One region of the Colwellia sp. BRX8-7 genome, then DNA from elsewhere that is predicted to be linked to it. Evidence: predicted binding sites of a transcription regulator. Region 1 holds the regulator's gene; the other holds the start of a gene.
The links. The regulator NrdR, encoded in region 1, represses ribonucleotide reductase genes. The targets are predictions, from matches to a motif close to AAACACNANATNTNGTGTTT.

Region 1 (7,018 bases):
AACCCGCTAAACGCGCTAAATCGGTTCCAGCTTCCGTATGGCCTGCGCGATTTAATACACCTCCATCTTTGGCTATTAATGGAAAAATATGCCCCGGCTGAACAATACTTAAATGATTAGCATCTTTGGCAACAGCAGCTAATACAGTCGTTGCACGATCGCCAGCAGAAATCCCGGTAGTTACTCCTTGAGCGGCCTCAATTGACACAGTAAAATTAGTGCTAAATTGAGCGTCATTTTTTTCAACCATCAAAGGTAACTTGAGCTGCTGGCATTTTTCAACCGTCATCGGCATACAAATTAAACCACGACCGTGAGTCGCCATAAAATTAATGGCTTCGGGGGTTACTTTTTCAGCAGCCATAATGAAGTCACCTTCATTTTCTCTGTCTTCATCGTCCATCAAAATGACCATTTTACCTTGAGCAATATCGTCAATAATTTCTTGTGGGGTATTTAAATTCATGATCATCTCTTTTATTTAATTTTTTTTCATAATTTTGAGGAATACAATAGTGCGCTTGATATACAAACGCCACCTTGTTTGTTTACTTCATAAAACCGTTACGTGCTAATAGTTCATGAGTCACACCAGAACTATGGTGCTCGGCCGTGCTAGCGGCTTTTTTTGTTAATAGCCTTTCGATATAACGGGCGATTAAGTCAACTTCTAAATTGACTTTAGTGCCCGCTTTATATTGAGCAATAATGGTTTGCGCGTTAGTATGAGGAACGATCGTTAGACGAAATTTATCATCGGTGACACTGTTAACCGTTAAGCTCGTGCCATCAATCGTGATAGAGCCTTTTTCGGCAATGTATGGCGCTAAATCACTTGGCATTTCAAGCCAGTATTCTAGGCTATTACCATTATGTTCAATCGAGGTTATTGCAACCACAGCGTCGACATGGCCAGACACCATATGTCCGCCAAAACGAGTGGTGGGTAACATGGCTTTTTCTAAATTAACAGCCTGCCCTGTTTGATAATCAACAAAGCCAGTACGCTGTAAGGTTTCATTAGAAACATCGGCACTATAAGTTGATGAGTCAAAAGCGACAACGGTTAAACAAATGCCATTGGTCGCTATTGAATCACCTAATTTAACATCACTCATATCTAATAAACCGGTGGAAATAACAATTCTTGCACCCTGTCCAGTAATGTTTATCGCTTGAATGCTACCAACTGCTTCAATTATTCCTGTGAACATAATCACTCTTTAAGTCATTTTTAGGTCAAGTAAAACTCAACACCATACTAAAATTTTACGGTAAAAGTTTAGCAATAATACGGATATCTTTGCCGATCATACGTAAATCAATTATATTTAGTTCTTTTGCTTGGCTCAAGCTTTCAATGCTTGTCATATTCACTAAGCTTTTACTGTCTGCACCCATCAATTTAGGGGCTTGATATAAAATCAATTCATCGACTAAATTTTGTTCAATAAAAGCACCCGCTAATCGAGCACCTGACTCAATGAGTACATCATTTAAATTTAGCTTAGCTAAATATTGAAGTAATGCATGTAAGTCAATCTGTTGTTCATTAGCTAATGTATTGACTACAGGTAAAACCACCTGCTTTACAAAATGAGGCCATTGATGAATGTTTTCAATGGTACGACGAATTAAAATTATTGGGCTGTGCTCATTAAATAAAGCTAAGTTAGGCGTTAAGCGATTTTTTGTATCTATAATCACTCTTATCGGCTGCCTAACGTCTTCCTTTTGATAACTAGCTTTTAATTCTCCTAGCTCAGACCAACGTACCGTCATTTTTGCATTATCGGTTAATATACTGTCAGCACCACTGATAATCGCACAACTTTGTGCACGTAAACGCTGGACATCTTGTCGAGCTTGAGGGGAAGTAATCCATTTACTTTCACCATTTTTCATCGCGGTTTTTCCATCTAAACTCGCCGCTAATTTACAACGGACGTAGGGCAAACCTGTGGTCATTTGTTTGATAAAACCAACATTTAAATCTTCAGCCGCTTGTCTTAACAAACCGTGTTGCGAAGATATTTCCGCTTGGGCTAACATTTTTAAACCATTACCAGCAACTATAGGATTTGGATCAACCATCGCCGCTATGACATGTTTAATACCGGCAAGAATAAGTCCTTTAGCACAGGGCGGCGTTAACCCATAATGACTACACGGCTCAAGTGTGACATAAGCGGTTGCACCTTGCGCATTTTTACCCGCCATTGCTAACGCGTTAACTTCAGCATGACCTTCACCCGCTTTTTGATGAAAACCTTCTCCGACAATTTCACCATCTTTTACCAAAACACAACCAACGCGCGGATTAGGCGAGGTGGTAAAATGTCCTTGTTTGGCAAGCATTATAGCCCGTTGCATAAAACGGTAATCTTCGGCTGAAAATTCTTTCATCTATTTTTCATTACCTAAGCGCGCAATTTCTTCACTAAATTCGCGAATATCTTCAAAAGAGCGATAAACCGAGGCAAAACGCACATAAGCGACTTTATCTAATTCTTTTAATTGTTCCATGATGATATTACCAAGCAACTCACTCGATACTTCTCGCTCACCCGTGGCACGTAGTTTTGATTTGACTTTATTAATTGATAGTTCGACTTGCTCGACACTCACCGGACGTTTTTCGAGTGCTCGCACTAAACCATTACGCATTTTATCTTCATTGAAAGGCTCACGTGAACCATCATTTTTAATAATACGTGGCATAACTAACTCAGCAGTTTCAAAGGTAGTGTAGCGCTCATGACAGGCTAGACATTCGCGGCGACGGCGAACTTGATGACCGTCAGAGACCAAACGAGAGTCAATGACTTTGGTATCTAAGGCTCTACAAAAAGGACAATACATGGAAAGCTCCAAAAAAGGTTATACCAATCCCAATAAGTATATTTTTATCTTAATGGACTCGGTACTTTCGACACATAGCTCTGTTTAATTGACAGAAACAATAATGGCCGCTAATGCGGCCATTTTAGTCTAATTAAGCTATTGTTACATTAACTTATTTATAGCTTTTCCCATTAGACTTTAAGTGCCACAGCTATATCGCTTAAGACACTAAAGTCGTTAGCTTAATTTACGCGTATACAGGGAAGCGTGAACAAAGTTCTTTAACACTGGCTTTAACATCAGTAACCGTCTGTTCATTGTTGATATCGTCTAAAATATCACAAATCCAACCCGTTAATGCTTGAGTTTCAACAACGCCAAAACCACGACGCGTAATAGCCGGAGTACCTAAACGTAAACCAGAAGTTACAAACGGAGAACGTGGGTCGTTAGGTACTGAGTTTTTATTTACCGTAATATGGGCACGGCCTAATGCAGCATCAGCATCTTTACCTGTAATATCTTTATCAATTAAGTCAAGTAACAACAAGTGGTTTTCAGTGCCGTTAGAAACAACTTTGTAACCGCGTTCCTGAAGAACAGCAACCATAGCTTTAGCATTGTCTAAAACATTCTGTTGATAAACTTTAAACTCAGGTTCTAATGCTTCTTTAAATGCAACCGCTTTAGCAGCAATAATGTGCATTAATGGGCCACCTTGGCCACCTGGGAAAACAGCAGAGTTTAATTTTTTATAGATAGCTTCATCATCACAACCCGAAATAATTAAACCGCCACGAGGACCGGCTAATGTTTTATGAGTAGTTGTAGTAACAACATGCGCATGTGGCACTGGGTTTGGATATAAACCGGCGGCAATTAAACCAGCAACATGAGCCATATCAACGAAAAAGTATGCGCCAACACCGTCTGCGATTTTACGCATACGTGCCCAATCAACAACACCAGAGAAAGCAGAAAAACCACCAATGATCATTTCTGGTTTATGTTCTTGTGCTAAACGTTCCATTTCTTCGTAATCTATGTCACCTGTTTCTGGGTGAAGACCGTATTGAAATGCTTCGTAAGACTTGCCAGAAAAACTAACATGAGAACCATGCGTTAAATGACCACCGTGCGCTAAACTCATTCCTAACACTTTACCACCTGGAGTAACAAGCGCTTGAAAAACTGCAGCATTAGCTTGAGAACCAGCATGAGGTTGCACGTTCGCGTAAGTTGCGCCAAATAATTCTTTTGCACGGTCTATGGCTAATTGCTCAGCGATATCTACGAATTCACAACCACCGTAGTAACGTTTGCCTGGGTAACCTTCAGCATATTTATTAGTTAATTGAGAACCTTGTGCTTCAAGAACACGCGGGCTACAGTAATTTTCTGAAGCAATAAGTTCGATGTGCTCTTCTTGGCGAACTTTCTCATTGCTCATCGCTTGATAAAGTTCCGGGTCAAAATCAGCAATATTCATATCACGTGTAAACATGGTTTTTCCTCAATTATTCAGCCTTAGCTGTTACAGACAATTGTCTAATGGATAGCAAAATTTATGCGGCGTATATTGCCTGAAATCAGCTCAGTTGTACACGGATAAAGGTACAAGCTTTAGCTCATTTAGTAATCTAATATGCCAAGAGTGTTGCTGTTATTATCGATAAAAACTTTTACAGCTTTGATCAACGTTAACAGCAAATAGAATATAACGAAGAAAAAAAGCAATAACAAGAAATTTAAAACAGAAATAAAGCAGAAAAACAAAATATAATCTATTTTATTAAGATATAACCAATATTTATTTTATTAAAATATCATTTAGTTGTTTTAGCTCTTTTTGCCTTTTTATATAAAAAGACTGACTGACAAGCCAAATACTCACCAGAAATATATTCAAAATAGCCAGACCAACAATGGGCGATTTTTCTAATTGCTCGGTGACAGCAAAAACATACCAATTGGCAAAGGGCCCAATAATGAGACAAGAGAACTTTATTAACTTGATGTAGCTAATAGACGACTGACAACCGAGAATGGCATGTTCAATTGCTTTATCAGGACTGCCACAATTTATTTTCCATGCCGATAAACGAGCTTTAATGGCAAATATTACAAAAATAATGGAAAGAATGCCGCCACCACCTAAGTAAATAATGGTTGCTTGATCTTTCGATCCACTGAGCCACATATAGCTAGCTACAAACAACATAGCCAACGTAGCCATAATATCTATGACTAATAAAGATTTAGCCCACACAGTTCTTTGCTTTGTTTGTTTAAGTAAACGGTTAATATCGGTTTTAATAATAGGTTGGCTTTGCCAGTCTTGGCTCATCTGCGCCCATTGTTCATCAATTACCGAACTATCGAGTGGTTTAGTCGCTTTATTCTTGGGTAAAGTTGCAACATCAAGTATCGCCTCAGCTTGACTTTGAGTAGATAAAATCACTTTACTTTTTTTATGTAACAGGGAATCTTCTTCGTTCATACCGCCTCCATTAACTTACTCAAAGCGATTTTTGCGCGTTGTAAACGCACACCAACAAGATTAACGGATATCACTAAAATATCGGCAATTTCTTGATAACTCATACCTTCGAGCGCTAAGGTGATCACTTGCTGTTGTTCAAGTTTAAGTTGCCTAATAGATTGAGCTAAACGTTGTTGTCTACGTTGTTTTTCTAAGCTCTGATGGGGTGTAGGTTGAATTTTATCTTGCTCTGTCTCTTGGCAAATATCATCAATACTTTGCTCTACCTTGACACTTTTTACTGCTTTGGCAACATGCGTAGCTAAAACATTATGAGCAATACGAGCGACAAAAGTTTTTACCGTACAGTCATTTCTAAAGCTAGGTAGTGCCCGCCAAAGATTGAGGGCTATTTCTTGAAAAAGCTCATCTTGAATTGACGGTTTTGCTTCAAATCCGGTAATGATATGACGGAGTAATTTTTCATACTCTGTCATCCATTGGGTGAATGTTTGCTGATAATTTGCAGTACGTTTCAAAGAATAACTCAATATATGTTGATACGCCGTTTGAAAGCGGTCTTGTTGCTGTAATGTTAATTCTATCGAGTTATCCATCTTAATACCAACTCAGCGTATTGTCATAAAGATTAACTTAATGACATCACCACTTTTTCTGATTTTAATTTTTGTGCGAGTGCCAGCACTAATGCCACGGTCATCCCCACCGTAATTGCGGTGGTACTTGCAAGCACAGTCCAATCGACAGGTAAGCCCTTAAAAACATCTTCCATCAACATTGATTGTCCTGAAATAGGTAACCAATTCACCCATTCAGGCTTATCATCAATCATCATAATGGCAAACGGTACCATAGCAGGAAGCATAATTAGCATAGAGACGGTTGACTGCGCTTCTTTAAAACTTTTCGCTTGAAACGAAAAGAATAATTGTAAAGCCGTTGCAAAAAAACATAGTGGAATAAGTAGTAGTAATAAGGCCGCAATACTAAAGGCATTTAAACTAAAGGTTGCCCCTATTTTAGTGAGATCAATAAAGCCAACAGAAACGGTGGTTAATACCAACATGATAACAATAGACAATACTGAAATAGAACTGGCACAAGTCATTTTTGCCAACACTATTTTAAGGGTACTGACCGGCTGACATAGTAGCATCTCTAAAACATTACGTTCCCGCTCACCCGCACTCGAGTCAATGGCAATTGATAGCCCTGAAACAAAAGCGCCCATCAATAAATAGATACCTAAAAACATCGAGACCATCACTGCATTGCTGGTTGGAAGTGCTGTATCTTGTTCTTGCAGAACAATAGGTTGTAATAAATTAATATCAACTCCCCTGACCAGTAAACGCTTATAACCGATAGCAAGTGAGTATTCTCGTACCACTTCTTTGACTCTTCGGATCGGTGCACTAGAGGCTTTTTTACCAAAATCCGCACGTAAAACAACGTCTATAGCCTGACCCGCTAACATTTTTTCAGCAAAATCTTTTGGTATATCTACTTCAATATTACGTTCTTGCCATGCGTACTTTTCTTCTTCAGGTACATCGGCAAATTGTAAAATATTATTGACGGCAAACTTCTCAATCAATTTGGGTGCAAATTCAGCGCCGGTAAATTGCACATAAATAGGGGGGTTATCAACGATTTCTTTGATCATGGTTT
Region 2 (7,018 bases), on a different contig from region 1:
CTCGGCAAAAGCAAATGAACAGGCAAAGCTGACATAAAAGCGAATGGCTTCTAAAGCGTTGACCGAACAAACAGCCAAGTATAAGCGCTCTTTAAGCTTGCGAGTTGATACTTCAATCATTTCACCATCGACTTCATAGGTACCGTCACCTTGTGACTGGAGTAGTTGTGTGGTGATGATCACGGCATCAAAGTATTTAGAAATACTGGATGCACGCTTTAAAATAGCTGGGTTAACAACGATGTCGTCAAATATTTCACTTGGATCTGAAAACAAGTTTCTCAAAATATGCGTGTAAGAGCGAGAATGAATGGTTTCACTGAAAGCCCAGGTTTCTATCCAAGTTTCTACTTCTGGTAATGAAACCAGCGGTAAAAACATCGCATTCACCGAGCGTGCTGCCATAGAATCAAGCAAAGTTTGATATTTTAGGTTGGAAATGAAAATATGCTTTTCTGAAGGCGTTAAACTTTGCCAATCAGATCTGTCTTTTGATACATCAATTTCTTCAGGACGCCAAAAAAACGATAACTGTTTTTCAATAAGTTTTTCAAAGGCGATAAAACGTTGTTGGTCATATCGTGAGACATTGACACTGTTACCTAAAAACATTGGCTCGAGTAGCGCATTATTAGGAACTTGATTAAACGTGGTGTAGGACATCTATTACTCCTTGATAACACGCATGAAAGTCACAGCCTGTTATCGAAATTTTGTTTTTAAAAATTATAGGTATGACTGATTATGCTCAAAGCTCCATTGTTAAAAAACAATGAAGCTTTTTTTTGTGCGCACAATTAAATTTTACATGCGCCGCCTTCACAGTCTTCTTCTTCTAATCCGAGCATATTCTCAGACGCACCATCACGGGTGTTATGGTAATACATGGTTTTAACGCCTAATTTATAAGCGGTTAAAATATCTTTTAAGATTTGCTTCACCGGTACTTTTCCGCCTTCAAAGCGTGCAGGGTCGTAGTTAGTATTTGCAGAGATGGTTTGGTCAATAAACTTCTGCATGATACCCACTAGCTGCAAGTAACCTTCGTTATTTGGAATATTCCAAAGTAACTCATAGTTACCCTTTAATCTTTGATATTCAGGTACAACCTGTTTTAAAACACCATCTTTACTAGCCTTTATACTGATTAAACCTCTTGGTGGTTCAATTCCATTTGTAGCATTTGAAATTTGTGATGAAGTTTCAGATGGCATTAACGCGGAAACCGTTGAATTTCTTACGCCATGTGTCTTGATACTCTCTCGCAAAGTTTCCCAGTCAAGATGAAGGGGTTCACCGGTAATGCCGTCAATGGTCTTTTTATAAGTGTCAATCGGTAAAATACCTTGCGATAAACGTGTCTCATTAAATTTAGGACAAGCGCCTTTTTCTTTTGCTAATTCATTTGATGCTTTTAATAAATTAAATTGAATGGCTTCAAAGGTACGGTGAGTTAAATTGTTAGCACTGCCATTTGAATAATACACGCCGTTTTTAGCTAAGTAATAAGCATAGTTTATTACGCCTATACCTAATGTTCTTCTGCCTATAGTGGCATTGTAAGCAGCTGGCATCGGGTAGTTTTGATAATCAAGTAAACTATCAAGCGCTCGAACTGCAAGGTCTGATAAACCTTCTAATTCATCTAAGCTTTCTATTGCGCCTAAGTTAAAGGCTGACAAAGTACAAAGGGCAATTTCGCCATTTGGATCATTAATATCATTCATTGGTTGTGTCGGTAGCGCAATCTCTAAACACAAATTACTTTGGCGAATTGGTGCTTGTTTCGGATCGAATGGGCTGTGCGTATTACAGTGATCAACATTCTGTAAATAAATTCGACCTGTGCTGGCACGCTCTTGAGCAAATAAGGTGAATAACTCAATAGCTTTAATGCATTTTTTACGAATTGAATCATCAGCTTCATATTTTACATACAAGGCTTCAAATTTCTCTTGGTCTTCAAAAAAAGCATCATAAAGGCCAGGAACATCGCTCGGGCTAAAGAGAGTAATAGACTCTCCTTTAATTAAGCGTGTGTACATAAGCTTATTGAATTGCACGCCATAATCTAAATGACGGACACGATTTTCTTCAACACCTCGGTTATTTTTAAGGACCAGTAAGCTTTCAACTTCTAAATGCCAAAGTGGGTAGAATAACGTAGCTGCCCCGCCTCTAACTCCCCCTTGTGAACAACTTTTAACAGCCGTTTGAAAATGCTTGAAAAACGGAATACAACCGGTATGAAAGGCTTCACCATTACGTATCGAACTACCTAAAGCGCGAATACGGCCAGCATTGATGCCAATGCCTGCTCGTTGTGAAACATATTTAACAATAGAGCTAGAAGCCGCGTTTATTGAGTCTAAACTGTCACCACATTCAATTAATACACAAGATGAAAATTGACGAGTAGGCGTACGTACCCCTGCCATAATAGGTGTAGGTAACGATATTTTGAAGGTTGAAATCGCGTGATAAAAACCTTCAACATATTTTAAACGTGTTTCAACAGGATATTTAGCAAATAAACAAGCGGCCACTAAGATATATAAAAACTGAGCACTTTCGTAAATTTCACCCGTTACCCGGTTTTGGACAAGGTATTTACCTTCTAATTGTTTGACTGCGGCGTAACTAAAGTCTAAATCGCGAGGATGAACAAGAAATTTTTCCATTTGTTCAAACTCTGCTTCGCTGTAATCAGCTAGAAGATGTTCATCATATTTACCATTTTCTACCATACTAACAACATGGGTAAATAATTTAGGCGGCTCAAATTGGCCGTAGGCTTTTTTACGTAGATGAAAAATAGCCAAACGTGCTGATAAATACTGATAATCAGGTGTCTCTTCTGAAATAAGATCAGCGGCGGCTTTAATGATAGTTTCATGAATGTCAGCAGTCTTGATACCGTCGTAGAATTGAATATGAGATTTCAACTCAACTTGTGACACCGAAACGTTATCAAGGCCTTCAGCAGCCCAAGTGATAACTTGATGAATTTTTTCTAAATCGATGAGTTCTTTTTTGCCGTTACGCTTACTTACAAAAAGATTATTAGTCATGAAGAGCCTGTCATTTATTAATTATGCTGGTCGCTTTATTTACCTAACGTTGTCAACTAAAGAAAACGTTAAGTGAACACTTATCAGTATTATATTTCCCTAAAATGTAAATTAGCACAAAAAAACATCTGAACAACAAATACACTATATATAGGGGTTTTCTAAAAACTGATCACAAGATAATGAGGTTTGGCTGTTTTTGCAAGTGATAAAAAGCATAGTTTTTAATAACTTTCTTTAGAGTAAAAGTTCAGTTAGTAACGACTAACTTAGTAGTGCTTTTTATTTTTGATATTACAAAAACGCAACGTTTATTTTAATTAATTTTTGTGGGTAATTTATTTTTAAATAAAATTACCCGTTTATTGGTTGTTTTTGTCAGCTAAAACTTAATTTCTAATAAAAACAACACGTTGCTTTTTTTTAAGCAGGAAGGGCACTAAATGAACAATAATGCTGATATAGACTGTTTAGGTTAAGCGTTACGATGACAACTTGTATAAAGTTTATCCGCTAGTTATTAGTAGATCATAAGAGCGGTTGGTCCACACAAAAATATATACATTAATAAGTGGGGTTATTGCTTTTTTATTATACTTTGGCTGGTGAAATACTCTTTTAAGAAGTTAAGTAATAAGCGCAGCTTTTTGGAATTGGCTGTACCAGGCGGGAAGACACCAAAGACATTAATGTCGCTAAAAGCATAATCATCTAGCACTGTTTCTAAAGTGCCTGCTTTTATTTTTGGCCAAGCATCGTAAATAGGAATACGGCCCAGACCATGCCCTGCTTCAACAAAGGCAGTACGTGCGGCGGCATTATTGGTACTAATACTGCCTTTTGTGGTGACACTGAACGAACGACTGCCCTTAGTCAAGGTTAACACTCCAGAGGTTAATTTATAAATAACCCATTGGTGGTCGCTTAAATCAGCCGGTTTAGTGGGGCGGCCAAATTGCAGAAAATATTCAGGTGCGCCACAAAGGCATGTTTGTAGCGTCGCCAGTTTAGTTGCTTGTAAACCAGAGTCAGGTAAGGGGGCACCGCGAATCGCTAAATCGATACCTTCTTTCATAATATTAACGACCTCATCAGTTAACATCACATCGAGTGCTATTTTGGGATAAATTTTTTTAAATTCGTTCAGCGCCGGCACAACGGTCTGCAAACCAACATTTACCGGGCACGTTATTTTAAGTAAGCCGATAGGTTCATTTTTGAAATTTTCAATTTGCTGATTGGCGGCACTGGCTTGCTCAGCAATAACTCGACAGCGTTCATAATAGGCTTGACCCGCTTCGGTAAGGTTAATCGCACGTGTTGAACGATTAAGTAACTTTACCTCGAGCTGCGCTTCAAGCTTCTTCAAATGATAACTTACTACTGCTCTTGATAGTCCTAAATGTTTAGCGGCTGCACTTAAGCTACCTTGTTCAATGACTTGAGCGAATACAACCATACTTTTGAGTTGTTCAAATGAGATATCCATAACAGCACCTATTGAGGTAATAACTAGCTAATATTTGACTTTGCTAATCATTGTATCAATTATTGATACAATGATGTCAGTTTTATCTGCATTGTTCATGTTTGTTCTTAGGCATATACTAGCTACATAGAAGAAACGAACACCTAAACTCACTTATATAACCAAACGGATGAATGATAATGACTAAACAAATATTAATGGTACTTACTTCACATGATGAGCTTGGTAACACAGGCCAAAAAACCGGTTTTTGGGTTGAAGAATTTGCCGCCCCTTATTATGCCTTTATCGATGCGGGTGTCGAAGTTACTTTAGCAACACCTAAGGGTGGACAAGCACCAATAGACCCAACTAGCACACTTGAAGACTTTCAAACAGCTGCGACAGACCGTTACGATGCAGACAGCGAAGCACAAGCTAAAATCGCTAATACGCTAATATTGGCTTCTGTTAATGAAGCTGACTTTGATGCAGTATTCTATCCTGGTGGTCATGGTCCATTATGGGATCTTACCGACAATACTGACTCAATTACTTTGATTGAAAACTTTCTTAACGCCGGAAAAGCTGTTGCAACAGTTTGTCATGCAAGTGCTGCCTTGTTAAATGTAAAACAACCTTCTGGTGATTTTGCTGTTAAAGGCAAAGCCGTAACCGGTTTTACTAACAGTGAAGAAGAAGCGGTTCAACTAACTGAAGTTGTGCCATTTTTAGTAGAAGATGAATTGATTAAACGTGGCGGCGAATACCAAAAGGCTCAAGATTGGCATGCCTTTGCAATTCAAGATGGCCTCATTATTACCGGTCAAAACCCAGCTAGCTCGGCATTAGCCGCTGAAAAATTATTAACTCACCTTTCAGCATAGGTACTTAGAACAGACAACTCGATTAGCTAACCTGTTTAGCTAATCGATTTAACGCTTTATCTTTAAGGACATATAAATGTTAAATTTTAATTTTCAAAACCCAACTAAAATTAATTTTGGCCCGGGAGAAATTCAAACCATTTCAAAAGAAATACCATTAGATGCAAGAGTACTCATTGTTTACGGTGGAGGTTCAATCAAAGGTAATGGTGTTTATAAGCAAGTTATTGATGCGCTTAAAGAGCACACTTACTTTGAATTTTCAGGCATTGAACCTAACCCAACTTACGACACTTTAATGAAAGCGCAAACGATCATCAAAGCTGAAAATATTGATTATTTACTTGCTGTTGGCGGTGGCTCTGTTGTTGATGGCGCTAAATTTATTGCCGCAGCGGCATTATTTGAAGGTGATGACCCTTGGGAGATTCTTGCCAAACAGCAAGCGTTCACTAAAGCTTTACCCATTGGCGCGGTGTTAACTTTACCTGCCACTGGCTCAGAAAGTAATGGTAATTCCGTGGTAACACGAGACGGTAATAAGCTCCCTTTTTCTAGTCCTTTAGTGCGTCCATTATTTGCGGTGTTAGACCCAAGTGTGACCTTCTCATTATCAGATCGTCAAATTGGTAATGGTGTTGTTGATGCTTTTATTCATACCATTGAACAGTACTTAACTTACAGCGTTAATGGCAAAGTACAAGACAGGTTCAGTGAAGGTTTATTACAAACCTTAATTGAAGAAGGACCTAAAGCCTTAGCCCCGGCAACTAAAGATGATTTAGACGTTAGAGCAAATATTATGTGGTCGGCCACTATGGCACTAAACGGTCTTATTGGTGCTGGAGTACCACAAGATTGGTCAACACATATGATAGGCCATGAATTAACAGGTGCCTTTGGTATTGACCACGCTCGAACCTTATCTATTGTGTTACCTGCCGTGATGAAAGTACGTCGTGAGCAAAAGCGTGAAAAATTACTTCAATATGCAACACGTGTTTGGCAGATAACTGAAGGTGATGATAATGCACGTATTGATCAAGCTATCCGTTTAACAGAAGAGTTTTTTGAAAAGATGCAGGTACCAACGCGCTTATCTCACGTTGATCTTGGTAGCGCTGATATTGATTCCCTTGTCGAACGATTAGAGCAACATGGCATGACAGCACTAGGTGAAAATAGTGATATTACTCTAGCAATAAGCCGAGAGATTTTAACGCAAGCCTTGTAAAGATAAAATAAAAATGAGTAGCCTGTTTAATTGACACGCTGCCCCTATTCATAAAAGGTCGATATATTTCTCTTATATTGGCTTTTTTTAATCCCAACACACTTAGCGCTTTTACTGGCTCTTTACAGGAGTAACTCTTATGACTCAAACAACAGATATCAATCGCCAAATGGTGCTAGCATCAAGACCCGTTGGCGCGCCAAAAGCAGAAAATTTTAATCTCGTTACTAGTAATAAACCCATCCCTCAAGCTAACGAAGTATTACTTCGTACGGTTTTTCTTTCACTCGACCCTTATATGCGAGGGCGAATGAATGATGCTAAGTCTTATGCCGATCCCGTCGCTTTAAATGCAGTG

Region 2: the regulator NrdR is predicted to act here: its motif matches at 3,211-3,230, upstream of nrdA (class 1a ribonucleoside-diphosphate reductase subunit alpha).

Annotation. Positions count from the first base shown of each region.
Region 1 is NZ_JACGVP010000023.1:23,164-30,181, forward strand. It holds gene ribBA (bifunctional 3,4-dihydroxy-2-butanone-4-phosphate synthase/GTP cyclohydrolase II) at 1-466, opposite strand, end outside; gene H4J57_RS17670 (riboflavin synthase) at 549-1,214, opposite strand; gene ribD (bifunctional diaminohydroxyphosphoribosylaminopyrimidine deaminase/5-amino-6-(5-phosphoribosylamino)uracil reductase RibD) at 1,270-2,406, opposite strand; gene nrdR (transcriptional regulator NrdR) at 2,407-2,862, opposite strand; gene glyA (serine hydroxymethyltransferase) at 3,092-4,348, opposite strand; gene H4J57_RS17690 (hypothetical protein) at 4,655-5,344, opposite strand; gene H4J57_RS17695 (RNA polymerase sigma factor) at 5,341-5,943, opposite strand; gene H4J57_RS17700 (ABC transporter permease) at 5,976-7,018, opposite strand, start outside.
Region 2 is NZ_JACGVP010000006.1:138,429-145,446, reverse strand. It holds gene nrdB (class Ia ribonucleoside-diphosphate reductase subunit beta) at 1-663, opposite strand, end outside; gene nrdA (class 1a ribonucleoside-diphosphate reductase subunit alpha) at 798-3,071, opposite strand; gene H4J57_RS07735 (LysR family transcriptional regulator) at 3,649-4,560, opposite strand; gene H4J57_RS07730 (type 1 glutamine amidotransferase domain-containing protein) at 4,740-5,426, shown strand; gene H4J57_RS07725 (iron-containing alcohol dehydrogenase) at 5,503-6,660, shown strand; gene H4J57_RS07720 (NADP-dependent oxidoreductase) at 6,800-7,018, shown strand, end outside.